2 linked regions of the Lichenihabitans psoromatis genome follow. The protein of the gene in region 1 interacts with the protein of each later gene in a pairwise test. Links are inferred from orthologs where the notes say so. Each region holds a gene or a part of one and is shown on either strand. Other genes may lie near its edges. The genes, in order: gyrA and gyrB.

Region 1 (13,790 bases):
GTCGTGCCGGTGACCGACAACTTCTTTGCGACCCTGAACTCGGCGGTTTTTTCCGACGGATCGTTCGTCTACATCCCGCCGGGCGTTCGATGCCCGATGGAATTGTCGACCTATTTCCGCATCAACGAGCAGAATACGGGGCAGTTCGAGCGGACCCTGATCATCGCCGACAAGGGATCCTACGTCAGCTACCTCGAGGGCTGCACGGCGCCCAAGCGCGACGAGAACCAGCTTCATGCTGCCGTCGTCGAATTGATTGCGCTCGACGATGCCGAGATCAAATATTCGACGGTGCAGAACTGGTTCCCCGGTGATGCTGAGGGCAAGGGCGGCATCTACAATTTCGTGACCAAGCGCGGCGACTGCCGAGGTGATAATTCCAAGATCTCTTGGACCCAGGTCGAGACCGGCTCCGCGATCACCTGGAAGTATCCGTCCTGCATCTTGCGCGGCGACAATTCGCGCGGCGAGTTTTACTCGATCGCGATCTCGAATGGTCGCCAGCAGGTCGATAGCGGCACCAAGATGATTCATCTCGGCAAGAATACGACGAGCCGGATCATTTCGAAGGGGATCGCGGCCGGAAAGTCCGACAACACCTATCGTGGGTTGGTGTCGGCGCATCGCAAGGCGACAAACGCGCGTAATTTCACCAATTGCGACTCGTTGCTGATCGGCGAATATTGCGGCGCCCATACGGTTCCGTACATCGAGGCCAAGACATCGACGGCGGTGTTCGAGCATGAGGCGACGACGTCGAAGATCTCCGAGGATCAGTTGTTCTACTGCCGTCAGCGCGGCCTATCCGGCGAAGAGGCAACGGCTCTGATCGTCAACGGCTTCGTGCGCGACGTGCTCCAGCAGCTGCCGATGGAATTTGCGGTTGAAGCTCAGAAGCTAATCGCAATCTCGCTCGAAGGCAGCGTGGGCTGACCTTCTTATGAGGCTCGGCCATCAGGTCGAGCCGACCTTTATTGCTTTGACGATGCTGCCGCTCAGGCCGCCGACACGACACGAACTGCAGGAACGATTATGCTGGAAGTCAAAAACCTTCACGTCGAGATCGACGGCAAGAAGATCCTCGACGGGTTGAATCTCACGGTCAAGAACGGCGAAGTCGCCGCCATCATGGGACCGAACGGGTCCGGCAAATCGACCTTGTCCTATGTGATCGCGGGTCGCTCCGACTATGAGGTGACCGAGGGCGAGGTTTTGCTCGACGGTGAAAATATTCTTGAGATCGATCCCGAGGCACGAGCCGCGAAGGGCATCTTCCTGGCCTTCCAATATCCGGTCGAGATCCCCGGTGTTGCGACGATGACGTTCCTGAAGGCATCGCTCAACGCTCAGCGCAAAGCGCGTGGCGAGGCTGAACTGTCGACGCCGGACTTCATGCGGACGGTGCGCGACGCGGCCGCCAAGCTCGAGGTCAATCCTGACATGATGAAGCGGCCGCTCAACGTCGGTTTCTCCGGTGGCGAGAAGAAGCGGATGGAAATCCTGCAGATGGCCCTGCTACAGCCGCGCTTCGGCCTCCTCGACGAAACCGATTCCGGCCTCGACATCGATGCGCTGCGGATCGTTGCCAATGGCGTCAACGCGCTGCGGAGCCCGGATCGCGGCTTCGTGGTCATCACCCATTACCAGCGCCTGCTCGACTATATCGTCCCGGACACGGTCCACATCATGTCCAAGGGCCGGGTCATCAAGACAGGGACGGCGGATCTCGCGCTCGAACTCGAAAAGAACGGCTACCGCGATTACGTCGCCGACGCGGCGTGAGGGCAAGCTCCATGTCAGCCGAAATCACTCTCATGAAGACACCGGCCGAAACCAGGCTTGGTGATTATTTCGAAGCGATGCGCGCCACGACCGATCGCTCGGGTTTGGCAGCCTATCGCGCCGATGCCTTCGCGCGATTTGCCGCCAAGGGCCTGCCGCACCGCCGCATCGAAGCTTGGCACTACACAGACCTTCGGAGCATGCTGCGGGAGGCCTTCGCGCCTGCACATCTCGCTGACGATGCGGGTGTCGCGGCTGCCAAAGCGCATGTCGCCGCGATGCCCAATCCGGTCGGGCCGCGCGCCGTGCTGCTCGATGGCGTCTATCGACCCGATCTTTCCAGCGTCGCGACGCTCCCGGCCGGCGTCACGCTGGTGTCGGTTCTCGACCGTCTCGCCAATGGGGCGCTCGGCGATGCTCTCTCGGCGGCCGAAGCGCTCGGGACGCCTGAGGCTATTCTCGCGCTCAACGCTGCGCTGATGCAGGGCGGCATTGCGCTGACGGTTTCGCCCGGCACCTCCGTGGTCGAGCCGATCGAACTCGTGTTCCTCGCGACGGCGGGTGTCCAAGCCTCGATTTCAACGCGCTCGCTCATTGAGGTCGGCGCTGGCGCATCGCTCACCTTGATCGAGCGACATGTCGCGCTGGGCGAGGCCGACAACCAGGGGAACCATGCCCTGATCGTGGCGCTCGGCGACGAGGCTGCCATCGATCATGTGGCGCGGATGGACGGCTTCTCCAAATCGTCGGTGCAGCTTGGCACCGTGTTGGCGCGCATCGGCTCGAAGGCTCGCTTCGCCTCGTTCACGCTCATGACCCTGCCCGGCGTCACGCGCCGGCAGAGCTTTCTCGAATTTGCCGGCACACATTCGGCCGCCGACTTCAAGGGCGTGTCGTTGCTGGACGGCCGCTCGCATGCCGACACGACCTTGATCGTGACCCATACGGCGGCCCATTGCGAGAGCCGCGAATACTACAAGACGATCCTCGATGGCGAGTCGACTGGCGTCTACCAAGGCCGCGTCGTCGTGGCGCCCGGCGCGCAGAAAACCGATGGGAAGATGCTCAGCAAAGCGCTGTTCCTGGCCGATGGCGCCAGCATGTTTAACAAGCCGGAACTCGAGATCTTCGCCGACGATGTGGTCTGCGGCCATGGCGCGACTGTCGGTAATCTCGATGAAAACCAACTCTTCTATCTCCGCGCGCGGGGTATTCCACGCAAAGACGCCGAGACGCTGCTGCTGAATGCGTTTGCGGCCGACGCGATCGATGGTGTCGCGACCGAGGAACTCCGCCAGGAATTGACCGGGAGCGTCGAACAATGGTTGCACAACCGCGAGTCATGACCGACGCCGAGCCGGCAGCTTTCGATGTCGAGCGCATCCGCGCCGATTTCCCGATCCTGTCGGTTCGGCCCTATGGCAAGCCGCTGGTGTATCTCGACAATGCCGCTTCGGTGCAAAAGCCGAAGGCGGTGATCGAGCGGATCACCTACGCCTATGAACATGAATATGCCAATGTGCACCGCGGCTTGCATTACCTTGCCAATGCCGCGACCGAGGCTTTCGAGGGCGCGCGCGAAAAGGTGCGTGCGTTTCTGAACGCGGGCTCGACCGACGAGATCATCTTCACCCGCTCGGCCACCGAAGCCATCAACCTCGTGGCATCGTCGTTTGGGCAGGCGCATATCGGGGAGAGCGACGAGATCGTCCTGTCGATCATGGAGCATCACTCCAACATCGTTCCGTGGCATTTTCTGCGCGAGCGCAAAGGCGCGGTGCTGACTTGGGTCGATGTCGAGGACGACGGTTCGTTTCAGATCGAGGCGTTCGAGCGCGCCTTGACGGAGCGGACCAAAATCGTCGCGATCACGCATATGTCGAACGTGCTCGGCACGATCACGCCCATCAAGGAGATCATCCGCATCGCACATGAGCGCGGCATCCCGGTGTTGGTCGATGGGTCACAGGGCGCCGTGCATCTCGATGTCGACGTGCGTGATCTCGATGCTGATTTTTATGTCTTCACCGGGCATAAGCTCTACGGCCCGACCGGCATTGGCGTGCTCTACGGCAAGCGAGATCTGATGGCCGCGTTGCCGCCGTTCAACGGCGGTGGTGAGATGATCGATGTCGTGACGAAGGACACGATTTCCTACAATGGTCCGCCGCATCGCTTCGAAGCTGGGACACCGCCGATCGTGCAGGCGATCGGGCTCGGGGCCGCCGTCGATTACGTGGATGCGATCGGGCGCCCGGCGATCCGGGCCCACGAGGCCGCTCTGACCGCCTATGCGCATGAACGCCTCGGGCGTATGAACTCGCTCCGGATTTTCGGTACCACGCCAGACAAAGGCGCGATCTTGTCGTTTGAGATGAAAAACGCCCATGCCCATGATGTGGCGACCGTCATCGATCGGTCGGGTGTTGCGGTTCGCGCCGGGACTCATTGCGCGATGCCGCTGATGCAGCGTTTCGGTGTCACCTCAACCTGCCGCGCTTCCTTTGCAATGTATAATACGTTCGACGATGTCGATAAACTCGCCGAGGCCCTGACCCGGGCCGAAGCTCTTTTCGCGTGAGGCTCATGTCTAATCCATCAGTTCCGGCCCCGGCGTCGGCCGCCGCCACCGAGGACGCCCAGCCCAATCGTCCGGCCATCGCGCAACCCTCCGACATCACGCCGGAGGAGATCGATCGCCTGACAGAAGGCCTCATCACGGCGCTGAAGACCGTCTATGATCCTGAGATCCCGGTCGACATCTACGAACTCGGACTGATCTACCGGATCGACATCGACGATAGTCGTTTTGTGTCGGTCGATATGACGCTGACCGCGCCGGCTTGTCCGGTTGCGGGCGAAATGCCGGGCTGGGTCGAAACCGCGGTCGCAGGCGTTCCTGGCGTTGCGGGTGCTAAGGTGTCGATGGTGTTCGATCCGCCGTGGGATCAAAGCCGCATGTCGGACGAGGCCCGCGTCGCTCTCGACATGTGGTGACGTCCAGGCCCGGTCCGCTATTGAACCGGGCCGACCACGACCTCTAGGCCGAAACGCTTGTCGACACGGGCTCACAGAGCCAAGCGTCGAGATCATCGGAGGCGCGTTGGCTCATGGCCTTTTTCTTGGCGACAGCCTTTTCAGGGCCGCGCAGCCGCTTTCCATCCTCCGCTTTGGGGACCATGGCTAGTGGCGGGAACAGGCCGAAGTTGACATTCATCGGCTGAAACGACGGTGGCCCGCTATCGATCGTCTCGAGATGGCCGCCTGTGATGTGGTTGATCAGCGCACCGATCGCAGTGGTCGGTGGCGGGAGCGACACCGCAGTGCCGAGCCGCTCGGCCGCCGCCATTCGGCCCGCCATCAGCCCGATCGCGGCACTTTCGACATAACCCTCGCAGCCTGTGATCTGCCCCGCGAAGCGCAAACGCGGCATCGCCTTGAGGCGCAGCAGCGGATCGAGCACCTTGGGTGAATTGAGGAACGTGTTCCGGTGCAAGCCACCCAAGCGAGCGAATTCCGCCTGTTCGAGACCGGGAATCATCCGAAACACTGCTGTTTGCTCGGCATATTTCAGCTTCGTCTGAAAACCGACCATGTTGTAGAGCGTGCCGAGCGCGTTATCCTGACGCAACTGGACGATCGCGTAAGCCTTCACGGTCGGGTTATGCGGATTGGTCAAGCCCACAGGCTTCATCGGGCCATGTCGCAGCGTTTCCCGGCCACGTTCCGCCATCACTTCGATCGGCAGGCAGCCGTTGAAATAAGGCGTCCCCTCGAACGACTTAAAGCCGACCGTATCGCCCGCCACCAGGGCATCCAGGAACGCCTCATATTGCTCGCGATCCAGCGGACAATTGATGTAATCAGCCCCCGTGCCGCCAGGGCCCATTTTGTCGTATCTGGACTGGAACCAGGCCTTGTCGAGATCGATCGTGTCGCGATGGACGATCGGCGCGATGGCATCGAAGAAGGCGAGCTGCTCTTCCCCGGTCAGGCTCCCGATGGCGGTCGCGAGCGCCGGCGAGGTCAACGGACCCGTCGCCACGATGACATTGTCCCAATCGGCAGGCGGGAGGCCGTCGATCTCGCCGCGTTCGACCGAAATCAGCGGATGGTTCGCGATGGCGGTTCCGACAGCTCGCGAGAACCCGTCGCGGTCGACCGCCAGCGCACCGCCAGCCGGGACCTGATGCCGATCCGCGCAGGCCATGATGACGGAGCCGAGCCGGCGCATCTCGCGATGGATGACGCCAACCGCATTGGTGCTGGCATCATCCGAGCGAAAGGAATTGGAACAGACGAGCTCGGCAAGCCCGTCGGTGCGATGCGCTTCAGTTCCGCGAACCGGACGCATCTCGTGCAGCACGACAGGCACACCGGCTTTCGCGATCTGGAAGGCCGCTTCGCTGCCAGCTAAGCCGCCACCAATGACGTGAACGGGTTTGATCATATGGATTGGATTCATACCGCAACCTAAAGCAGGAACGCGGACATGTGAACGGCTGGCCACGACCAGAACCGATGAACGGCATAAACCGAAAACGCCCGCCGGGGGAGGACCGGCGGGCGTTCTGACGTCACGGGGGCATCGGCCACACCCGCGAACCAGATGAATTCAGTCGTGGATACGAGCGCCCTGACGTACGACGTCTTCAATATCCGACCGGCCGATGCCGAGGTCGTTCAATTCGCGATCCGACAGACGCGACAGTTCCCGAACCGACTCGCGGAAACGGCGCCAAGCATGCAGCTTTGCAGAGAGAGTTTTGATCATAGCACTGTTCCTTCTTATTAAGTCGTCGCTCAACTATCTGCTGCGCCACGACCGCTTTGATGCAGTGCAATATATCGAAAATCGCAGCGTCGATAACCCGTCTCGTCTTAAGCCCACCCATGCGCGAAACGCATGACGATCTTAGCAAACCGCTAAGACAATCAAGCTAATGCGACTCGATCCGGTCCGTGGACCCGGCCGAAGTTGCTGCGCTGCTGCAGTTCGCCAAAGGTGCGATGTGAAAATCGCATGACGTCCGGAGGTCAGACGCGGAGACTGCGCGGTATTTAGGTAGATGCCGGATGTCGGATGTAGTGGAGATATTGCATCGCACCATCGGGTTAATCATCCTCGGGGCGCATCGCACGATGCGAGAGGGTGACGGGTTTATTCGGCGGCAGCCTCAAGCACCAAGGGCCGACGCTTCAACACGTCTCGCAGGAAGCGCCCTGTGTGGCTGGCCTTCGAGCGCGCGATATCTTCGGGTGTTCCTGTCGCCACGACCTGACCGCCGCCGCTCCCGCCTTCCGGTCCGATGTCGACGACATAATCGGCTGTTTTGATGACTTCGAGATTATGCTCGATGACCACGACCGTATTGCCTTGATCGACGAGTTCGTGCAGCACTTCGAGTAGTTTGGCGACATCGTGAAAATGCAGCCCCGTCGTCGGCTCATCGAGAATGTAAAGCGTCCGCCCGGTGGAGCGTCGCGACAACTCCTTCGACAGTTTGACGCGCTGGGCCTCGCCACCCGACAAGGTATTGGCCTGCTGCCCGACCTTGATGTAGCCGAGCCCGACGCGTGCCAGCGTCTCCATCTTCTCGCGGATCGACGGTACCGGTTTGAACAGCGTCGCGGCCTCCTCGACCGACATGTCGAGCACATCGGCGATCGAGTTGTCGCGATACTTGACCTCTAATGTCTCGCGTCCGTAGCGCTTTCCTTTGCAGACGTCGCAGGTGACATAGACGTCGGGCAGGAAGTGCATTTCGATCTTGATGACGCCATCCCCCTGGCACGCCTCGCAACGGCCACCCTTCACATTGAAGGAGAAACGGCCTGGCAGGTAGCCGCGCGCTTTGGATTCCGGCAAGCCGGCGAACCATTCGCGGATCGGCGTGAACGCTCCCGTGTAAGTGGCCGGATTGGACCGCGGCGTCCGCCCGATCGGCGACTGATCGATGTCGATTACCTTGTCGATGTGTTCGAGGCCCTCGATCGCGTCATGCGGGGCAGGGTGATCGATGGCTCCGTTCAGTCGCCGCGCGACCGCCTTGTAAAGGGTGTCGATCACCAGCGTCGACTTGCCGCCCCCCGACACGCCCGTGACGCATGTGAAGGTGCCGAGGGGCACGTCGAGCGTCACGTTCCTCAAATTATTGCCGCGCGCGCCGGTGACGCGCAGGTGATCGCCATTCTTAGCCTTGCGCCTCGTGCGCGGCACGCCGACCATCTTGACGCCGGTCAAATATTGCCCGGTGAGCGAATTGGGGTCCGCCATGATCTGCTCGGGCGTACCGGCCGAGACGATCTCGCCGCCGTGGATGCCGGCGCCGGGCCCGACATCGACCACGTAATCGGCCGCTCGGATCGCATCTTCGTCATGCTCGACCACGATGACGCTGTTGCCGAGCCCCCGTAAACGCCGCAGCGTGTCGAGGAGCCGCTCGTTGTCGCGCTGATGCAAGCCGATGGATGGCTCGTCCAAAACGTAAAGCACGCCTGTGAGGCCGGAGCCGATTTGCGACGCGAGCCGGATGCGCTGGCTTTCGCCGCCCGAAAGGGTGCCGGCTGCGCGCGCAAGCGTCAGATAATTAAGCCCGACATCGAGCAGGAAGGTGAGTCGATCACGGATTTCCTTGAGAATGCGGGCCGCGATCTCATTTCGTTGCGGGTCGAGTTTCTCGGGAAGCGAGGCAGCCCAGTCGAGGCATGCGCGGATGGGAAGATCGCAAACCGCACTGATGGTCTGCATGTCGATCTTCACGGCGAGCGCTTCGGGCTTGAGCCGCGTGCCGCTACAGGCGAGGCACGGTGTCGCGCTCATGAAGCGGCCGATCTCCTCGCGCGCAAATTCGCTCTCGGTCTCCTTGAAGCGCCGGTCGAGATTATTGACCACGCCTTCGAAAGCCTTGTTGACCGCATAAGACCGGACGCCGTCGTCATAGGCGAACCGAACCTCCTCGCTCCCGGATCCGAACAGAATGACGTTCTGGACCTGTTTTGGCAGCCTCTCCCATCGGGTATCGAGCTTAAAGCCGAAATGCTTGCCGAGCGCGTCGAGTGTCTGGACATAATAAGGTGAGGTGGATTTTGCCCAAGGCGCGATCGCACCGCGCTTCAACGTCAACGTGGTATCGGGGACGACGCGCTCCGGATCGACCGACATCTGAAAGCCGAGCCCGGCGCAGATCGGGCAAGCGCCAAACGGATTGTTGAACGAGAACAGCCGTGGCTCGATCTCTGCGATCGTAAACCCCGAGACAGGGCAGGCGAACTTCGACGAGAAGGTTATTTCCCGGTCTTGACCGTCTGCAGGATCGGTAAGTTCGACGACCGCTATGCCATCCGCGAGCTCTAGCGCGGTCTCAAAGCTTTCGGCGAGTCGCGTCGCGATATCGGGCCGCACGACGATCCGATCGACAACGACACCGAGGTCGTGTTTGAACTTCTTGTCCAAAATCGGGGTCTCATCGATGGGGTAGAACTCCCCATCGATCTTGAGACGCTGAAACCCCTTCTTCTGATATTCGGCGATTTCCTTGCGGTACTCGCCCTTGCGGCCGCGAATGGCTGGCGCGATCAGGTAAAGGCGCGTTCCCTCGGGCAAGGCCAGAACCCGGTCGACCATCTGGCTGACGGTCTGGCTCTCGATCGGCAATCCGGTCGCGGGCGAATAGGGAATCCCGATCCGCGCCCAGAGCAGGCGCATGTAATCATAGATTTCCGTGACGGTGCCGACGGTGGAGCGGGGGTTCTTCGACGTGGTCTTCTGTTCGATCGAGATCGCTGGCGACAGTCCGTCGATCTGGTCGACGTCCGGCTTCTGCATCATCTCGAGAAACTGGCGCGCATAGGCCGAGAGGGACTCGACATAGCGGCGCTGTCCTTCGGCATAGATCGTATCGAAAGCCAGCGACGACTTACCCGACCCGGACAGCCCCGTGAACACGACAAGTTTGTCGCGTGGGATGACGAGATCGATGTTCTTGAGATTGTGCTCCCGCGCGCCACGGACCGTGATCGTGCGGCCGTCAAACGCCGGAGTTGTGACGCCGACGAGCGTCTCAACCGGCTTGGCCGAAGGCGGCAGCGCGGGGGCCTGCGAAACCACGAGTGCTTCCGAGGCGGGCGCATCCGCTTCACCAGCCTGTTTCTGTCTCCGTGCCATGCGGCCTCATGCCTTTTTGCAACGCGACGCCCGTCCCGCCAGCACGGGGCCGCAGCGACAAGGCTCGACGCGCGAGCGGAACCTCGGATGGTACCGAGTGGGTATCAAAGCTCTGTCCCGATTGGAACAGAAAAAGAACAAAATCCGTGGACGACGTGTCCGAACCTGTGATCTGAGCCTGCAAACGGCTCGGTTTGGCTTGCGCCTCCGGGGCCAAACGGCGCAGGATCATCGGCAGAACGACAACGGTCGATTGAGTTTTTGAGGAGTTGGTGATGGCGGGTAGCGTCAACAAGGTGACCCTGATCGGCAATCTCGGCAAGGACCCGCAAGTCCGTCGCATGAATTCGGGTGAGGCGGTCGTCAATCTGACGATCGCGACGTCCGAAACATGGCGCGACAAGGCGTCGGGCGAGCGCAAGGAAAAGACCGAGTGGCACAACGTCGTGATCTTCAACGAGAATATCGCGAAAGTCGCCGAGCAATATCTGAAGAAGGGCTCGAAGGTCTATGTCGAGGGACAGTTGCAGACTCGGAAATGGACCGACAAAGATGGTGCCGAAAAATACACGACCGAGGTGGTGCTGCAGCGCTATCGCGGTGAACTGACGCTGCTCGATAGCCGCGGGTCTGGCGGTGACTTCGGTGGCCGCGAGGAGGGCGGTTCCTTCGAGCGCCCGTCTGGCGGGGGCGGCTCAGGGTCCAGCTACGGACGGAGCGCGTCGGACCAACGGTCGAGCAGTGGACCGAGCAACACCGGCGGTGGGCGCTTGTCCGAGACGATCGACGACGACATCCCGTTCTGATCGCTTCTCCGCCACGGTTGGCCTCGCAGGCGCTTTCCAGTAGAGATAACGGCTTGAACTGTTTGGGAATCGAAGTTTTTGGCTGAGCACGACAAAGATCGACCGGACGAATCGTCGGGTATCCGACCGGTCTCCATTACGGACGAGATGAAGCGGTCCTACCTCGATTACGCCATGAGCGTCATCGTGAGCCGCGCCCTGCCGGATGTGCGGGACGGGTTGAAGCCGGTGCATAGGCGCATTCTGCATTCCATGCAGGAAAACAATTACTTACCGGACAGGCCTTACGTTAAGTCAGCGCGGATCGTGGGCGATGTGATGGGCAAGTACCATCCCCATGGTGACAGCGCGATCTACGACGCCATGGTCCGCATGGTGCAGACCTTTTCGATGCGGCTGCCGCTGATCGATGGGCAGGGTAATTTCGGCTCCATCGACGGCGATCCTGCAGCCGCGATGCGGTACACGGAGTCACGTTTGGCGGCTCCGTCGTTGGCGCTGATCCAGGACATCGACGAAAACACGGTCGACTTCCAACCTAACTACGACGGCAAGGAGAGCGAGCCCGTCGTGCTGCCGGCGCGGTTTCCGAATCTGTTGGTCAACGGTGCCGGCGGCATCGCGGTCGGCATGGCCACCAATATTCCGCCGCATAATCTCGGCGAAGTCATCGATGCGGTTATCGCATTGATGGATCGGCCCGACATCACGATCGACGACCTCATCGAGATCGTGCCAGGCCCGGATTTCCCCACAGGAGGCGCGATCCTCGGACGAAGCGGCATCCGCTCGGCCTATCATACGGGCCGCGGCTCGATCCCGATTCGAGCCAAGGTTTTGATCGAGGAAATCCGCCGCGATCGCGAAGCCCTGATCGTGACCGAAATTCCGTATCAGGTGAACAAGACGACGCTGATCGAGAAAATCGCCGAGCTGGTCCGCGAGAAGCGGGTCGAGGGCATTTCCGAATTGCGTGACGAATCCGATCGCGACGGCATGCGGATCGTGATCGAGATCAAACGCGACGCGGTGCCGGACGTGGTGCTGAACCAGCTCTGGCGCTACACCTCGCTCCAGAGCAGCTTCGGCGCCAATATGATCGCGCTGAACGGCGGCCGCCCGGAAGTCCTGAACCTCAAGGATATCCTGGTCGCATTCTTGGATTTCCGCGAGACGGTGGTGACCCGTCGGACCAAGTTCCGCCTCAACAAGGCGCGTGACGCGGCCCATGTTCAGGTCGGTCTCGCGATCGCGGTCGCCAATATCGATGAAGTGATCCGCTTGATCCGCACATCGCCCGATACGGCGGCGGCGCGCGTCTACTTGATGGAACGGGCCTGGCCCGCCCGTGATATGGCGCCCCTGATCACGCTCATCGCCGACCCGCGTCACGCGCTGGCGGAGGATGGCACCTATCGCCTGTCGGAGGCGCAGGCCCGTGCCATCCTCGAGTTGCGCCTCGCTCGTTTGACCGCTCTTGGTCGCGACGAGATCGCCGAGGCTTTGAACAAGCTGGCGGTCGAAATCGCCGATCTGCTGGAAATCCTCGGGTCGCGCGCTCGGATCTTCGACATCGTGAGAGGCGAGCTTCTCGCGATCCGCATCGCTTATGCGACGCCGCGCCGGACCATGATCCTCGACAGCGATGCCGACATGGATGACGAAGACCTCATCCAGCGCGAGGATATGGTCGTGACGGTCAGTCACGCCGGCTATATCAAACGCGTGCCGCTATCGACCTACCGGGCGCAACGGCGTGGCGGCAAAGGCCGCTCGGGCATGCAGACCCGCGACGAGGATTTCGTCTCGCGTTTGTTCGTCGCCAATACGCATACCCCGATGCTGTTTTTCTCCTCGCGCGGGCAAGCGTACAAACTAAAGGTATGGCGGTTGCCTCTCGCGGCCCCGCAGGCGCGGGGCAAGGCGCTGGTCAACATCCTGCCGCTCGAACTGGGTGAGCGGATCACCACCATCATGCCGATGCCGGAGGAAGAGGCGAGTTGGGATACGCTGGACGTGATGTTCGCGACGACACGCGGCACCGTGCGGCGCAACAAGCTAAGCGACTTCGCTCAGGTCAATCGGGCCGGCAAAATCGCGATGAAGCTCGATGAAGGCGACGGCATCGTCGACGTGCAGATCTGTGCGGAAAGCCAGCACGATGTTCTGCTGACGACGGCCCAGGGCCAGTGCATCCGCTTTGCGGTTGGCGACGTGCGGGTCTTCAAGGGTCGTGACTCGATGGGTGTCCGTGGCGTGTCGCTCGCCGAGGGCGACAAGGTGATCGGCCTGTCGATCCTGCGGCACATGGAGGCAGAGCCGGGCGAGCGGATCGCATACCTCAAGCGGCGCCGTGCCCGCGAGGGCGTGGTGGAAGACGATATCGAACACGAGGTCGTCGGTGAGAACGGCGACGCCCCGGATGGGCCCGACACGCTGTCGCCGCAGCGCTATATCGAGATGTCTGAAGCCGAGCAGGACATTTTGACGATTTCGGAGCGGGGCTTCGGCAAGCGAAGCTCGTCGTTCGAGTATAGGCTGACGGGACGCGGCGGCAAGGGTATCGTCGCCATGGTGACCAATACCCGCAACGGCAAACTGGTGGCGTCGTTCCCGGTCGAACATGCGGATGAGATCATGCTGGTGACGGACGGTGGTCAGTTGATCCGCTGCCCGGTCGAAGGCATCCGCGTCGCTGGCCGCAACACGCAAGGCGTCATCGTGTTCAACACCGCTAAGGACGAGAAGGTAGTGTCGGTCGAACATATTCCCGAGGCGGCTGACAGCGGCACGGATGTCGGCGGGGCGGACCTCGACGAGGAGCCGGAGGCCTGATGGCTCGAACCGGCCTCTACACGGGGTCGTTCGATCCTCTCACCAACGGACACCTCGATGTCATCTCGGCCGCAATGGCGATTTGCGATCGGCTCGTCGTGGCGATCGGGGTTCATCCCTCGAAGACGCCGCTTTTCGACGCTGCCGAGCGGGCCGCACTGATCCAAGCAGAATGCGCGTCCATCGCGACGGTTGCCGGA
Region 2 (16,233 bases), 780 kb from region 1 along the record:
TGGGCGCCAGCAGCGGCAGCGTGATAGAAAAAAAGGCATGGATCGGTGTCGACCCGAGGCTCATGGCCGCTTCCTCGAGGTCGGCCCTCAGGGTCTTCAGACCTGTGCCGACCACGAGCACCACATAGGGAATTGCCAGCGCCACATGGCCGATGATCATGGCGTGCAATCCGCGCCCGATGCCGGTCCAGAAGAAGAACACCAGCATGGCGGTTCCGGTAATCAGCCAGGGAATGGCGATCGGCGGCAAGAGCAACAATTGCAGCAGGCTGCGGCCCCGGAAACTGCGGCGCGCGAGAGCGAGAGAGGCGAGCCCTCCGATGGCCGTCGCCAGCACCGCGGTCACGAGCGCGATCAGCACACTGTTGCGGCTTGCGTTCAGCAACTTGTCGTTGACCGAGAGCGCCTCGAACCAATGCAGCGTCGGCACGATCGGGAGCGTGTAGAGTTCCGAGGTGTTGAACGCCATGGCGATCATCACGACGATCGGCGCATAGAGAAACACCAGCACCAGCATCAGAAAGCCGCGCCCGAGCGTCGTCATGCGTCGAGCATTCGGCCGCGCAGGGCGCGCGAGAAGATCGCGAAGATCACCAGCACGACGGCCAGCATCGAGAACGACAGAGCCGAGCCGAGCGGCCAATTATAGGCCTGCGTGAATTGATCCTCGACCACGGTCCCCATGGTGACGCCGATGCGGCCGCCGAGGATGCGCGGCTCCATGAAGCTGCCGATGACCGGCACGAAGATCAGGATCGAGCCCGAAATGAGCCCCGGAAGCGCCAGCGGCAGGATCACGGTCGCAAAGACCGTCGGGGCGCGCGCGCCGAGGCTGCGAGCCGCGTCGATCAGGCCATCCTCGATACTATCGACCGCGAGATAGCAGGTCAGGATCATGTAAGGCAGATAGGCGTGAACCAGCCCGATCACGATGGCCGGGAAACTGTAGAGCAGCGAGATCGAACCCGCTCCCGGCACGACGAGATGCAGCAGCGCATCGATGATGCCACCTTCGCGCAGCAGCATGGTCCAGGAGAAGATGCGGACCAGCCCGTTGGTCCAGAACGGCAGGATGGTCAGCAGGAAGACGACCTGCCGGAACCGCCCCTTGGTGGCGCGCGACAAGGCAAGTGCGGCTGGCAGACCGATCAGCGCGCAGAGTCCGGTGGTCCAAAACCCCAGTTGAAGGGAGGTCCACGCCACATCGACGAGATAGGGCCGGTTCACAAAAGCCAGATAATTCTGGATCGTGAACACGAGCGGTTTTGAACTGCCGAACGGCGTCGTCTTCAGGAAGCTGAAGATGAACATCGCCCCGAGCGGCAGAAACACAGCCAACAGAAGCCAGCCATAGGCCGGCAGCAACAGGCCGGCCGTGGACAGACCTTGTCGCGCCCGTTGCGATCGCGGCGGCGAGGCGGCGCCTGCGCTAGTCATCCCGAACCGGCTTTCTCCTGGCGAGATCGTCAGTGCGCGTAGCCGGCCTTCACCTCTTCCCACAGATCGTTGAACGCCTGGCGGCGATCCTCGGGCAAGGCCCCCATGAACTGCAGCTTCGGCAGATATTCGGGCTTGTGGATCTGCTTGTTGAGGTCGTCTGCCGGCAACATGTCCATGGCGGCACTATTGGCCGAGGCGGGCGCGCCGGATGTCGCCCATTGGACGTAGAATTTCGGGTCGATCATGTAATTGATGAAGGCCAGCCCGGCTTCCTTCTTGGTGCTGGTGGCTGGAACGCAGAGGTTATCGAGCCAACCGACCGCACCCTCTTTCGGAATGACGAATTCGACCGGCTGATTGTGGAGATGCACGGCCCGCGTAATCGCACCCGACCAAAAGATCGAGACATCGAACGCGCCGCCCGCAAAGGCCTTGTTCCACTCGTCCTCGCTCGACCAGATGAGCTTGATATCCTTCTTGAAGGATTTCAGCGTCTCGCCGATCAGTTTCATGTCGGACGGGTTGTTGATGTTCTGCCCGGTCATCAACGCCGCGACGGCGATCTCGGTGACGGCATCGTCGAACAAAGCGCCGCGCCCGGCAAAAGCCGGATCCTGGAAGACCTTGTAGCTGTCGATCCCCGCCGCCTTGTCTTTGCGGACCGCCAGGGCATTCATGCCCCAGACCCACGGCACGCCATAAGTTTTGCCGTCGATCGTGATGTTGGGGTTTGTCTTGAAAGCATCCGCCAGACCGGCCGCGTTGGGGACCTTGGACAGATCGACCGCATCGATCAGGCCGTCGGCCTGGGCCTGGGCGTCGCGGGCCGAATTCACAAGCACCACGTCATAAGCGCCGGGGTTGGTGCGGAGCTTGGTCAGCATCTCGGGTTCGGCGTTATAATAATCGTGTTTGACCTCGATGCCGGTCGCGGCCGCGAAGGCCTTGAGACCGAACGCTTCGTCGGTCCCGTAACCCTGCCAATTTAGCACCGTAATAGTTTTTACAGGGTCGGCTGCCTGCGCCGCCCGAGACATCAGTCCCGTCGCGGCGCTCGCCAACCCGGCCGATGCCATCAGAGTGAATTGCCGACGATCCAGACGTGACATGTTCATTCGCTCCCACCGAACGGTGTCGAAACTTGTTCGTACACCAACAAATCCTGCTTGCACTTCTCTGTCAAGCTTAGGTCTATTATATATCCTAACGGCGAGACACATGTGTTCTTCGCAGGTGCAGCATAAAGCGGTTTTGCCGCGATAACAGGCGTTCAATGCTTCAAAAACGGCGAGCTGCCTCGTTTTGGTCCAGACATCATGTCTAACGTTCTTGGCTTGTATGGATCGAGCGTGCACCTCTGTATCGACATGCAGCGCCTGTTCGCGGAGGTGACGGCCTGGCACACGCCAGCGCTCGAAGGCATCATCCCCAAGGTCGCGGCGTTAGCGCGTGCCGCGCCAAACCAAACCTTATGGGCCCGCTTTATCGTCCCGCCGCATGCCGATGCCGCGACGGGCCGGTGGCGCCACTATTACCGGCGCTGGGCTGAGATAACGGGTGATCGTCTCGACCCCGTTCTGCTGGATCTTATCGAGCCGCTGGCCGGCCTCGCTGATCCGGGCTCCATCTTCGACAAGAGCGGCTATTCGATCTTCGACACGCCCACCTTCGTGGCTCGTTTGCAGGCCGAGGCGGTCGACACGATCGTGTTCTCGGGTGTCGAAACGGACGTCTGCGTGCTCGCGAGCGTGTTCGACGCCATTGATCGCGGTTATCGCGTCGTCATCCCGGTCGATGCGGTGGCGAGTTCCTCACCCGACAGCCACCGCGCCGTCGTCGATACGCTGCTGCCGCGTCTCGCCGAACAGGTCGATCTTGTCCGGACCAGCGACGTCGTCGCCGCGTGGGGCGGCGCGTCCGGAAAACATGACTGACATTGCCACGTCATCCATCCCCGCTTAAACCTCGCGCCATGAAGACCATGACCTATGCGATCGGCGACATTCACGGACGCGCCGATCTCCTTGACCAGCTTCTCGCATCGATCGAGGCGCATGCAAGTCGCATCGGAGCCGCCGCCAAGATCGTCTTCACGGGTGATTATGTCGATCGCGGTCCGGATTCCTACGGTGTGATCGAGCGCCTGATTGCCGGGCCAAAACGTCCGGTGGATCGCTTCGTGTGTCTGCGCGGCAATCACGACGACCTGTTCATCAAGGCCGTGACGACCGGCGTCGGCGTGCCGGACTGGGCCTGGGACTTGTTCTGGTTCACGATCCGCAGCTATGGACTGGATCGCGATACGCTGAACCGCAACGACGCCAAACTTCGCCGGCATGTGGCTTTTCTCGAGACACTCCCGCTGACCCATGACGATGGCACGAACCTCTTCGTGCATGCCGGCATTCGGCCCGGTGTCTCGATTGAGGACCAGATCGAGGAAGACCTGATCTGGATTCGGGAGGACTTCCTGAACCACCCCCATCCCCTACCCCGGCGCGTCGTTCATGGGCATACGATCATGGGCGATCTCGCGGTCGTAACGATCAATCGCGTCTCGATCGATACCGGCGCCTACCGGTCGGGTGTTCTGACGGCGGCCGTGCTGGACGGGCCGGACGTCAGCTTCCTGCAGGCGATCGGCGCACCGGATCGGGGCGCGATCGTGCGCGAAGCAAAGCTCTCCGCGTCGATCCGAGGGCAAGCGATCTCGCCCGACGTTCAGACCACCTTCGATGCTTACCTCGCCGGGTCGATCGAGGTCGACGAAATGGACAAGCGTCTCCGGCAGGTCCTCGTCTAACGCTTTTGGCGCTGCGGTTCAGGATGTCGGGGTCGTCTTCAGCCCCGGCGTGATCGTGAAGGTCTGTCCGGCATTGCCGCCCGCCTCGAAGGCATCCGGCGCGATGGTTCGGCCAGCGCTGCGCGTCGCGCGAAACGTCAGCCCGAGCTTCGACAGATCCTGCTCGATGATCGATGTCTTCACGACCACGAGGTCGCGGCCAGACTTGGCATTGGCCTGATCACGATCGGTCTTCATGGCATCGAGCTTGGTCGCGATGGAGGTCACCATGCCGAGCGTGAACGACGCATTGGCGAGGTGCCGATCTTGATGCCGCACCTTGAGATAGGCCCGGCTCGTCTTGTAGCGCCCGAGTTCGGTGCGAACCGCCGCGTCGATCACGCCCGTCAGGTAAAGCGCGACCTCGGCATCGGCCGGCAAGCCGAAGAAGACGAAGCGGTTGTCGCCGTCCGGGTTCTTCTCGCGCCAGACCTTACAATCGCAGAAATGCGCCACCGCGCCGATGCAATCGGCGATGGGGATGCGTTTCTTGCGATGCGTCTCGTAGATCATGCGAACGCAGGCGATCTCGCGCAGATCGACATCGCTGAGCGACAGATCATGCCGATCGAGCAACTCCGCCGCCTTGGCGGCCGCCGCCAGCGCCTCGTCTTCCGTGCAGCCGTTCTGCACGGTCTTCGACAGAAGCGCCCGGATACGGCCGGTCAACTTATCGTGCGCGGCGGGATCGAGGGTGGGCGGCATGAGGACGGGTCTCGTGTGCGGTCGGTTTTGGCTCGACCCTTCGGCTTGTCCGATCTCGCGCCGACGCCCTGACCGGGATCGTCAGACAAACAAGCGACCAGCACCGAAGCTTACGTCAGATCGGCCAAACCGCTTGCTGGGCCTCGCTCGTCGCAACACGAGCGACAGAAACGATCGGATCGTCATTCGGCCGTTTCGTCATCGATCAACGATAGAAGCCGAGCGCCACGATTCAGTCGCTCGCGCCCTCAGACGTCGAGGTTGGCGACGTTATGCGCGTTGGCCTGGATGAACTCACGGCGGGGTTCGACGACATCGCCCATCAGTTTCACGAACATGTCGTCGGCCTCGTCGCCTTCCTTGATCTTCACCTGCAACAGCGATCGGACGTTGCGGTCGAGCGTCGTTTCCCACAATTGCTCGGGGTTCATCTCGCCGAGGCCCTTATAGCGCTGCATCTGGCTGATGCCCTTGCTGCCGGCCGCCATCACGGCATCGACGAGCGCGCTCGGGCCGGCGATCTGGGTCGACTCGCTCTTGCGGGCAAGCGTTGCCGGAACGTCGTAGATCTCGTGCAGCGCCGCGCTTTGCTCGTCGAGCCGACGGGCTTCGGCGGAGGACAGAAGACCCGCATCGAGGATCGACGCCTCACGCACACCACGAACCTGGCGGGTGAACACGAAGCCGTCATCCTTAATCTCGCCTTGCCAGCTCCGTTCTGTCTCTTCGGACAGAGCGTTCAGCCGCTCGGCAATGCGCTCGGCCAAGGCCTGCGCCTCGGCTTCGCCCAGTGCGTGAGCCGGCTTCAGGCCACCCGCGATGGCGGTTTGTTCCACCGCGACGCGATCGTAGCGCGAGTGCAATTGAGCCAGGATGGCGCGAACGATGCGGCCCTGCTCGACAGCGGCGCGAAGATCGCCCCCGGCCCGCTCCTCGCCGCTCGCGAGCCGCAGCACCGTGCCATCGAGCCCGTGGCCGATGAGATAATCCTCCCGCGCCCGCTCGTCCTTCAGATACTGCTCGGACGAGCCGCGCTTGACCTTATAGAGCGGCGGTTGGGCGATATAGACGTAGCCACGCTCGATCAATTCCTTCATCTGCCGAAAGAAGAAGGTGAGCAGCAAGGTCCGGATGTGGGAGCCGTCGACGTCGGCGTCCGTCATGATGATGATCTTGTGGTAGCGCAGCTTGTCGGGGTTGAAGTCGTCCCGTCCGATGCCGGTGCCGAGCGCCGTGATCAGCGTGCCGATCTCCTGGCTCGAAAGCATTTTGTCGAACCGCGCCCGCTCCACGTTAAGGATCTTGCCCTTCAGCGGCAGGATCGCCTGATATTCGCGGTTACGGCCCTGCTTGGCCGACCCGCCTGCCGAATCACCCTCGACGAGAAACAGTTCCGACCGCGCCGGATCGCGTTCCTGACAATCGGCCAGCTTGCCCGGCAGGTTAGCGACATCGAGCGCGCCCTTGCGGCGCGTCAACTCACGCGCCTTGCGGGCCGCCTCACGCGCTGCGGCGGCCTCGACCACCTTGCCGGCCACGATCTTGGCGTCGGCCGGATGTTCCTCGAGCCACGTGCCAAGCGTTTCGTTGACGATCCCCTCGACCACGGGACGCACTTCGGACGAGACGAGCTTATCTTTGGTCTGCGACGAGAATTTCGGGTCAGGCACCTTGACCGACAGCACGCAGGTCAGGCCTTCACGGCAATCGTCGCCGGTGACATCCACCTTCTCGCGCTTGCTGAGGCCCGAGCGATCCGCATACCCGGTCATCTGCCGTGTCAGCGCCGCCCGGAACCCGGCCAGATGGGTACCGCCATCCCGCTGCGGGATGTTGTTGGTGAAGACCAGGACATTCTCGTGATAGCTGTCGTTCCACCACAGCGCGACCTCGACCGTCATGCCGTCGCGCTCGCCGCGCATCAACAGAGGCGTGCCGATCAGCGGCGACTTCGTGCGATCGAGATAGCGCACGAACGCTTCGAGACCGCCCTCGTAATAGAGGTCTTCCATCTTCGGCTCGGCATGCCGCGCATCTGTCAGAATGATGTGAACGCCCGAGTTCAAAAAGGCGAGTTCACGCAGCCGATGCTCGATCGTCGCATAATCGAACTCCACCATCGTGAAGGTCTCGCCCGATGGCATGAACGTGACTTCGGTGCCGCGCTTGAGGCGATCGCCGTCCTTCGGCGCAGGACCGATGACGATCAGCGGCGACACCGCATCGCCATGGGCGAATTCGATCAGATGTTCCTTGTCGTCGCGCCAGATGCGGAGCTTGAGCCAGGTCGATAGCGCATTGACGACCGAAACGCCGACGCCATGCAGGCCACCCGACACCTTATAGCTGTTCTGGTCGAACTTCCCGCCGGCATGCAGCTGGGTCATGATGACCTCGGCGGCCGATACGCCTTCCTCGGTGTGGATCCCGGTTGGAATGCCCCGGCCGTTGTCGGTCACGGTCACCGAGCCATCGACGTTCAGCGTCACGGTCACCAGCGTCGCATGGCCGCCCAGGGCCTCGTCGATCGCATTGTCGACGACCTCATACACCATGTGATGCAGGCCGGACCCATCATCCGTATCCCCGATATACATGCCGGGGCGTTTACGAACCGCATCGAGACCACGAAGAACCTTGATGGAATCCGCACCGTAAGCGTCCGGTTGAGTGCCGTTCGAGGCATCCGACGGAAGGGGCGATTGAGCCATTTAAACCAGTAACTTTCTGCGGCCGTTGCCGACCGTGCCAAACTGAAGCGCGACTACGCCCTATATAGCCATTCTTGGCGCCAAGCGCAGTAGGGATTGCGTCGAGGTCGGCGATGGGCTGTGGGGAGTTCCGGCCACCACCCGAGCGCACGGGCGAGGCAGGCGTGTCGGAGGCGTCGGCGTGCACCGCCAATGGCCTGCGGGCTCGGCGGATTGTCGAGCACGGCGGAGTTTGGCGACGCTCCGGCGCCGCCACGATCGGCTGTTTCTCACCGTCCGAGGCCGTTCAGGCTGGCGGTGGTCGGTTTTCGGCACCGCTTCGGAATGCGACGCCTTCGCAGGGTGAGCTCCGGCCGGCTGCCGATGCGCAGCCGGTGGCGATGAGGCTGACCTCAGGCCTTCGGGCCTCGGGGCTTTTTGGACGAGCGACGCGCCGGTACCTTTTCGGATTTGGTGCTGCCGGCTATCGCGACCGTCTTTGGCATGGCTTTCTTCGGGGCTGCTGCGAGATCGGCGGCGGCCTTCGTCGGAGCCGTGATGGCCGGCTCGCGATCGATCGACGTCAGATCGTGATCGCCGGTGTCGGTCAGGTTCGGCGCTTCGCCTTCGTTATCGATCGCGATCGACTTTTCTTCGACCGGCTCTTCCGCACCGGTGTCGCGCGGCAGCAACGTATCCTGCTCGCTGTCCTGGATCGCGATGATCTCCTTGGCTTCATCCCAATGGAGTTGATCGCGACCGTGCGGGTGGCCCTCAGCCTCCCACAATTCATGCGCTTTCTTGGCAATTCGTTCGTTATCGTCTTGTCCAGCCATCATAATCTCCCAGGAGTATCGGTCGGGAGGTCTTCCGCCTGGTGGCGAATTTCCTCGTCCATGTCGTCCAGCCCGTCCGCCGTTTCATCCGGCAAGGTCGGGCGGCTATTATTGGCCTCGATCCAATCGTCAAGCGTGGCGTCTTCGGGATCCGTGGACGGATCGTCGCTGGTGTTCGATTGCTGGTCGGCGATGCTCGGACGACCGTTGTCGAGCGGCTTGTCCTCGTCCTGATTCGGGGTTTTGGAGGTCATGCCCAAGTCCTTCATTAGTTTGAGATCGTTAACGCACCGTTAACCTTGATGGTCGCTGAAGCAGCCATGCTGATGATGACGCGAGGAGTGAACGCCGTGCTGGCGAACCGGGTTGCCGAGACGTTTCGGCGGAAGCCGGACCTGCTTAGGACAGCCGGCTCTCGGGGTCGTAGGCGAGATGCAGGCGATCCGCGGCCGCCTGCGCGAAGCGGATCAGCAGGGCGCGGCGGGTCGCTCCGGCAAGACGATGTTCCGGCGCCTCGCGCAGGATCTCGGCCCCATAGGCGTCGGCGACGATCAGTCCGGCGTCCGGCGGCATGAGGCCGACCGGCATGTCCGGCGAGACCGCGAAGTAGAGCCGGTCGCAATGCGCCCGATAGATCGGCCATTTCGTATCGGCGCGAAAGTCAGCCACGGAGGATTTGACTTCGATGATGGCCAGCGTCCCGTTGGCGCCGAGCGCCATCACGTCGGCGCGGCGCCCATCGGGCAACACGAGTTCGGTCACGCTGGCAAGGTTGCGGCTCCGCAACATGCGGCGCAAACCCTTGCAGATCACCCGCGCCATCTCCGACTGGCGCCCATCATCGGGCAGCCCGTCGATCGCCTCGTTTCTAAACGCCATCGGCTCCTGATCAACCCTGCTACGGCCGCGATTCGCAAGTAACCATAGAGGAGGCGCAAGCGGAACAAAACCGGAATAGATCGACGAGGGACGAAGCTCAGTCACGGTCGGCGACACAGGAGGGAGGCGCCTACGCCTCGACTGCCCAGCAGGCGACATCCCGGCCCTGTTTGGCAACCAGCGGGGGTTCGTCGACCCGGCATTTGTCGAAAGCAATGGGGCAGCGGGTGTGGAAGACACAGCCTTTCGGCGGATTATAGGGCGAGGGCAACTCACCCTTCAGCACGATCCTGTCGCGTTTGGCACCGGGATCCGCCACCGGCGTCGCCGACAGAAGCGCCTTCGTATAAGGATGCTGCGGATTGGCGAACAGGGTCTGGCTCGACCCGATCTCAACCGTGTGGCCGAGATAGATCACCATGATCCGGTTGGCGATGTGACGCACCACGGACAGGTCGTGCGAGATGAACACATAGGCGAGCCGGAACTCATCCTGCAGATCGGCCAAGAGGTTGAGGACCTGTGCCCGGATCGAAACGTCGAGCGCCGACACCGGTTCGTCCAGCACCAGGATCTTGGGTCGCAGCATCAGAGCGCGCGCGATCGCGATGCGTTGGCGTTGCCCACCCGAGAACATATGCGGGTAGCGGTCATAATATTCTGCCCTGAGCCCGACCTTCACCATCATGTCGCGCGCTGCCGCTTCGCGCGCTTTGGCCGGCGTATCGGTGTTGACCAGCAAAGGCTCTTCGAGCGCCTTGCCGATTTTCTGGCGCGGGTTCAGCGATCCATAGGGGTTCTGAAACACCATCTGGACCTCGCGCCGCAGCCGCTTGCGCGTCGCCGCATCGGCCTGAGCCACATCGGCGCCCTCGATGTCGAGCACGCCGGAGGTCGGCGGCTCGATCAGGGTCAGCAGGCGGCCCAGTGTCGACTTGCCAGAGCCTGACTCCCCGACCACCGCGAGCGTCTCGCCGCGATCGAGCGTGAAGCTCGCGCCCGCCAGCGCCTTCACGGTCACGGGCTTGCCGAAGAGCCCGCGCCGACCCTCATAGTGCCGATGCAGATCCTTGGCTTCGAGCACGCGGGCCGTCGTGTCGAGCACGGGACGTTCAATCGCGAGGCTCATGCGGGTTCCCGCGCAGGTTCAAGCATTCGGGCCGACGGCACGCCGTCGATCAGCGGCGTGTGGCACAGGGCCTGACCGAGGGCGGGACTGGCTTTGCGCGGCACGATCGTGTGGCAGTCGTCGAACACGAAAGCGCAGCGGGGCGAGAAGGTGCATCCGGCCGGCCGATCGAACTGCCCCGGCACCACGCCGGGAATGGCCGGCAGGCGCCGCTGGGTTGCCCGCTCGGGCAACGCCGCCATCAGCGCATCGGTATAGGGATGATGTCGGCCGGCGAAGAGTTCCGCAGTTGTGTTGGTCTCGACCTGACGCCCGGCATATTGCACCACGACGCGGCTCGCGGTTTCGGCCACCACGCCCATGTCATGCGTGATCAGCACGAGGCCCATCCCGGTCTCCTTGCGAAGATCGAGCAACAGATCGAGGATCTGCGCCTGGATCGTGACATCGAGCGCCGTCGTCGGTTCATCCGCAATCAGCAGTTTCGGATTGCAGGAGATCGCCATGGCGATCATGACGCGCTGGCTCATGCCGCCCGACAATTGATGCGGGAACATCCCAAGCCGACGCGCCGGATCGGGAATGCCGACCTTCTCGAGCAGATCGATGCAACGCGCCTTACGGGCCGATCGCGAGAGCCCAAGATGCGCCTTGAGCGACTCGCCGATCTGGAACCCGACCGTGAAGCACGGGTTCAGCGACGACATCGGCTCTTGAAAGATCATCGCCATGTCGCGGCCGATCACCGATCGACGCGCCTTGGGGGTCAGCTTGCGGAGATCCTGGCCGCAGAAATCCATCCGGTCCGCCGTGATGGTCGCGGTCCAGGGGAGTAGGCCCATGATGGCCAGCATCGCGACGGATTTGCCCGAGCCGGACTCGCCGACGATCGCCAAAACCTCGTCGCCATCAACCGTCAGATCAACGCCATCCACAGCCGTGAACGCACCATTGCGGGTTGCGAACCTCACCGTCAGGTTACGAATCTCGAGAAGGCGCATCAGCCTCTCCGCATCTTGGGGTCGAACGCGTCCCGCAGGCCATCGCCCAGCAGGTTGATCGACACGACCGTGATGAGAATCGCGAGCCCGGGCAGCGTCACGATCCAGGGTTGCGAGCGAATGAACTCGCGCGAATCAGCCAGCATGGAGCCCCATTCGGGGGTTGGCGGTTGCGCGCCGAGACCCAGAAACCCCAGCGCCGCGGCTTCGAGAATGGCATCCGACAAACCGAGCGCCGCCTGCACGATGAGCGGCGCCAGGCAATTCGGCAGCACGGTGGACACCATCAGGCGGAACGGTCCGACGCCCGCGACCTTGGCGGCCGTAACATAATCCTTGTCGAGTTCCGTCAAGGCGGAGGCGCGCACAAGCCGCACGTAGCGCGGAACGTAGACGATCGTGACCGCCACGATCGTGTTTACGAGGCTCGGCCCCAGCACCGCCACGGCAAGAATCGCCAGCACCAGATCCGGCACCGACATGATGAGGTCCATGACGCGGGTGATGACGACGTCGACGAACGATCCGTAATAAGCTGCCAACAGGCCGAGCACGATGCCGACCACGAAGGACACGCACATGACCGAGACGCCGATGAACAACGAGACGCGGGCGCCATAGATGATGCGGGACAACATGTCCCGGCCGACGCCATCCGTGCCGAACACGAAGCGCCATGTGCCGCCGCCGACCCAGACCGGCGGTGCCTTCACGGCATCGCGGAACTGCTCGACGGGCGAATAGGGCGCGATCAGCGGCGCGAAGATCGCCATCAGCACGACCAGCGTGACGATCACGAGGCCGAGCACCGCGCCCTTGTTCTCACGGAACGACAGCCAGAAGCTGTAGATCGAGGAGGCGGGCTTCGGCGCCGTCGTCAGGCTGCTCGGGGCGGCCGAAAGGGTCGCAAGATCAGCGGCCATGCCGGATCCTCGGGTTGATGAGGCCATACGTCGTATCGACCAACAGATTGACCAGAATGACGACCGCCGACACCAGCATGATGCCGCCCTGCAAGGCCGGATAGTCGCGGCGCGAGATGGCCTCGATGAGGTAATGGCCGACGCCGGGCCAGGAGAAGATCGACTCGGTGAGCACCGCCCCGGCCAGCAAGCTGCCGGTCATCAGGCCGATCACGGTCGTGACCGGGATGAGCGCGTTGCGAAGGGCGTGGACGCCGATGACGCGGAACGGCGAAAGGCCCTTGGCGCGCGCGGTGCGAACATAATCCTCGCTCAGCACCTCCAGCATCGAGGATCGCGTCATTCGGGCGATCACGGCCAGTGGAATCGTGCCGAGCACGATGGACGGGAGAATGAGGTGGCGCACCGCATCGACGAACGCGCCTGGCTCGTCCGACAGCAGGCTGTCGATCAGCATGAAGCCGGTCGGGGTGTCGTAGTCGAACCGAATGAGATCGATGCGACCAGACACGGGGGTGAGGTGCCACTGCTCGGCCACCAGCATGATGAGCAACAGACCCCACCAGAAAATCGGCATGGAATAACCGGTGACTGAAAGGCCCATCAGCACCTGATCGTACCATGTGCCGCGTTTGACGGCGGCCACGACGCCCATCGGGATCCCGATCGCGATCGCCAGCATCATGGCCACGGCCGAGAGTTCGACGGTGGCGGGGAAGAGCGTGAGAAATTCCGTCAAGACGGGATTGCTGGTCGACAGCGACGTGCCGAAGTCGCCGTGCAGCAGATGCCATCCATAATCGAGGAATTGCTTCCAGACGGGCTGGTCCAGCCCGAGTTGGTGGCGGAACATCTCGAGCCGCTCGGGCGAGATGCCATGCTCGCCAACCCGCACCTCGACGGGATCCCCCGGCACCAGCCGGATCGCCATAAAGGTCAGAAACGTCAGCGCGATGAAGGTCGGAATGGTCAGCGCGAGGCGCTTGAGGAAGAAGCGGATCACGATCGCGGATCCGCTGCCTGGCCAGCCGGACCACGATGGTCCGGCTGATTGATGATGAAAAGAATGACGATCACCTCGATTACTTCAGGTCGACGCCATCGAACTGGTTACGACCCAACGGGCTCATTTTGTAATCTACGACATTTTTGCGCATCGGCTGATACACGACCGAGTGGGCAATGTTGAGCACGGGTTCGTCGTCATGCTCGATGACCTGCATCTCGCCATAGAGCTTCGTGCGCTCGGCCTGATCGGTGATCTGCTTGGCCTTGTCCAAGCGCGCATCGAACTCCGTGTTGCACCATTTGCCGACGTTGCTGGCCGCCGGCTTTCCGCCCGGGCAACCGAGGAAGAAGAAGAAATTGTCCGGATCGCCATTGTCGCCCGTCCAACCGAACAACGCCGCCGTCGCTTCGCCATTCTGCAACCGCTTGCGATATTCGCCCCACTCGTAGGTCACAAGCTTCGCATTGACGCCGATCTTGGCGAGATCCGACTGCATCATCTCGGCGATGCGCTTGGCGTCCGGGTTATAGGGCCGCTGCACGGGCATGTACCAGAGGTCGATGTCGAGCGGCGTGGTGACACCGGCGGTCTTCAGCAGTGCCTTGGCCTTCTCAGGATCGAACGGATAATCGACGACCTTGTCGTTATAGGCCCACATGGTCGGCGGAATGAGGTTCTTGGCGGCTTGGCCGGCCCCGAGATAAACGTCCTTGATGATCGACGGCTTATCGATCGCCATGCTGAGAGCCTGACGGACTTCCTTCTTGTCGAAGGGCGGCTTCTGCGCGTTAAAGGCCAGATAGCCGATGTTGAGGCCCGGCTGCGACATGACCGTGAGATCGGGATCCTTCTGCATTTCGGGCAGATCGGCCGGACGCGGGAAGGTCGAAACCTGACATTCGCCGGTCTTCAGCTTCGACAGGCGCGCGGTCGGGTCAGGCGTGATCGCGAAAACGAGGTCGTCGATCGGCGGCTTGCCGCCCCAGTAATCCTTGTTGGCCTTGAAGCGGATCACGGCGTCCTTCTGATAGGACGAGAAGGTGAACGGCCCGGTGCCGACCGGAACCTGATCGAATTGCTCGGGCTTGCCCTTTTTCATCAAGCTGTCGGCATATTCGGCCGACTGGATCGTCGCGAAGTCCATGGCGAGATTCGCCAAAATCGCGACATTCGGCTCGCTGAGCGTCATGACGATCGTATAATCGTCCTTCTTCTCGATCGACTTGACGAGCTTCGGCATATCCATGTCGGAGTAATAGTCGTACTTGCCGCCCGAGACCTTATAGTAGGGGTTCTTCTCGTCATATTGGCGACCGAACGAGAACAACACGTCGTCGGCATTGAAATCACGGGTCGGCTTGAAGTCGCGGATCGCGCCGAATTTCACACCCTTCCGCAGCTTGAACGTAATCGTCATGCCATCGGGGCTGACGATCCAGCTTTCAGCGAGGCCGGGCTTCAGGGTGGTGGCGCCACGGTCAAATTCAACGAGCTGGTCGAATACCGGGCGGGCGGCGTCGAAGCTGGTGCCAGTGGTGTTCAGCGCAGGGGTGAAATTTTCCGGCGAACCTTCGGAGCAATAAACCAAGGTCTTGGCCGAGGCTGCGCTCGATCCGAGCAACAAAGCCGCAACCCCAAAACCGATCATTTTCAAATGGTTCATTCGTCACCTTCAGTTACGAGCCAAAGCCTGCAGCAACCCGCTTCCGGTTGCGGCCTCGATCAACACCATGTCAGGATGCTCAAATACGCGCCATATCGAAGCGTGATTTGAGCAGCGTTGCAATCGGATTCGAGAGACACGCGACGATCCGCGCTGCCCGCCCGAGGGAAGCAATCGTCATACCATTCCGACATTAGCGCCTTCTATCCATATAAAGACTTCGACATATGTTTATTGCCTCAGCGTCTTTCGGCTGATACGAGGTTTGCGAACGCACTCTCGGGGATCCGACCACATGAGCTCAGCCCAAACCACATCCGCTCACGATTATGCCATTGCCGATATCGGTCTCGCCGACTGGGGCCGTAAGGAAATCGCGATCGCCGAGACGGAAATGCCCGGTCTCATGTCGACGCGGGCCGAGTTTGGCGCGTCGCAGCCGCTGAAAGGCGCCCGCATCGCCGGATCGCTGCATATGACGATTCAGACCGCTGTGCTGATCGAAACCTTGAAGCATCTCGGCGCCGACGTGCGTTGGGCCTCGTGCAACATCTATTCGACGCAGGACCATGCCGCCGCCGCCATTGCGGCCACGGGCACCCCGGTCTTCGCCATCAAGGGCGAGAACCTCACGGATTACTGGGACTACACGCATAAGATTTTCGAGTGGGCCGATGGCGGCACCCCGAACATGATCCTCGACGACGGCGGCGACGCGACGCTGCTGATCCATCTCGGCATCCGTGCCGAAGCCGGCGACGTCGCCTTCCTCGAGGGCGCCACCAACGAAGAAGAAGAAGTCCTCTTCGCGGCCATCAAGGCGCGGATCGCCTCCAACCATGGTTGGTATGGCCGGGTCGGCAAAGCCATCAAGGGTGTGACCGAGGAAACCACGACGGGCGTTCACCGCCTCTACATCATGGAGAAGGAAGGCAAGCTTCTCTTCCCGGCCATCAACGTCAACGACAGCGTCACCAAGTCCAAATTCGACAATCTCTACGGCTGCCGCGAAAGCCTCGTCGACGGCATTCGCCGTGGCACCGACGTCATGATGTCCGGCAAGGTCGCCATGGTGGCGGGCTTCGGCGACGTGGGCAAAGGCTCGGCCGCCTCGCT

What was found.
Region 2: the proteins of gyrA (region 1) and gyrB interact in binary tests that used the Escherichia coli proteins (3 or more experiments, as listed by UniProt). The link is inferred for Lichenihabitans psoromatis from one-to-one orthologs.

Annotation. Positions count from the first base shown.
Region 1 is NZ_CP036515.1:3,730,173-3,743,962, reverse strand. The notes cover bases 10,565-13,790. They hold gyrA (DNA gyrase subunit A), read left to right. Parts: upstream 10,565-10,902; coding sequence 10,903-13,590; downstream 13,591-13,790. Other genes in these bases: coaD (pantetheine-phosphate adenylyltransferase), read left to right, coding at 13,590-13,790; ssb (single-stranded DNA-binding protein), read left to right, coding at 10,565-10,755. In the rest of the region: Fe-S cluster assembly protein SufB, read left to right, coding at 1-933; Fe-S cluster assembly ATPase SufC, read left to right, coding at 1,033-1,782; Fe-S cluster assembly protein SufD, read left to right, coding at 1,794-3,128; EY713_RS17475 (cysteine desulfurase), read left to right, coding at 3,125-4,363; EY713_RS17470 (SUF system Fe-S cluster assembly protein), read left to right, coding at 4,369-4,779; methylenetetrahydrofolate--tRNA-(uracil(54)-C(5))-methyltransferase (FADH(2)-oxidizing) TrmFO, read right to left, coding at 4,823-6,232; EY713_RS17460 (DUF1127 domain-containing protein), read right to left, coding at 6,398-6,556; excinuclease ABC subunit UvrA, read right to left, coding at 6,944-9,949; more of ssb, read left to right, coding at 10,225-10,564. UniProt on the Escherichia coli protein: A type II topoisomerase that negatively supercoils closed circular double-stranded (ds) DNA in an ATP-dependent manner to maintain chromosomes in an underwound state.
Region 2 is NZ_CP036515.1:4,501,339-4,517,571, forward strand. What follows is about bases 4,968-8,042. They hold gyrB (DNA topoisomerase (ATP-hydrolyzing) subunit B), read right to left. Parts: upstream 7,699-8,042; coding sequence 5,236-7,698; downstream 4,968-5,235. Other genes in these bases: EY713_RS21015 (DUF7168 domain-containing protein), read right to left, coding at 4,968-4,987. Outside these bases: EY713_RS20990 (ABC transporter permease), read right to left, coding at 1-544; EY713_RS20995 (ABC transporter permease), read right to left, coding at 541-1,437; EY713_RS21000 (ABC transporter substrate-binding protein), read right to left, coding at 1,467-2,549; EY713_RS21005 (cysteine hydrolase family protein), read left to right, coding at 2,757-3,374; EY713_RS21010 (metallophosphoesterase family protein), read left to right, coding at 3,422-4,243; more of EY713_RS21015, read right to left, coding at 4,262-4,967; EY713_RS21025 (DUF2934 domain-containing protein), read right to left, coding at 8,091-8,516; EY713_RS21030 (hypothetical protein), read right to left, coding at 8,513-8,773; EY713_RS21035 (MmcB family DNA repair protein), read right to left, coding at 8,913-9,392; EY713_RS21040 (dipeptide ABC transporter ATP-binding protein), read right to left, coding at 9,523-10,521; EY713_RS21045 (ABC transporter ATP-binding protein), read right to left, coding at 10,518-11,522; EY713_RS21050 (ABC transporter permease subunit), read right to left, coding at 11,522-12,445; EY713_RS21055 (ABC transporter permease subunit), read right to left, coding at 12,435-13,448; EY713_RS21060 (ABC transporter substrate-binding protein), read right to left, coding at 13,528-15,117; ahcY (adenosylhomocysteinase), read left to right, coding at 15,413-16,233. UniProt on the Escherichia coli protein: DNA gyrase negatively supercoils closed circular double-stranded DNA in an ATP-dependent manner to maintain chromosomes in an underwound state.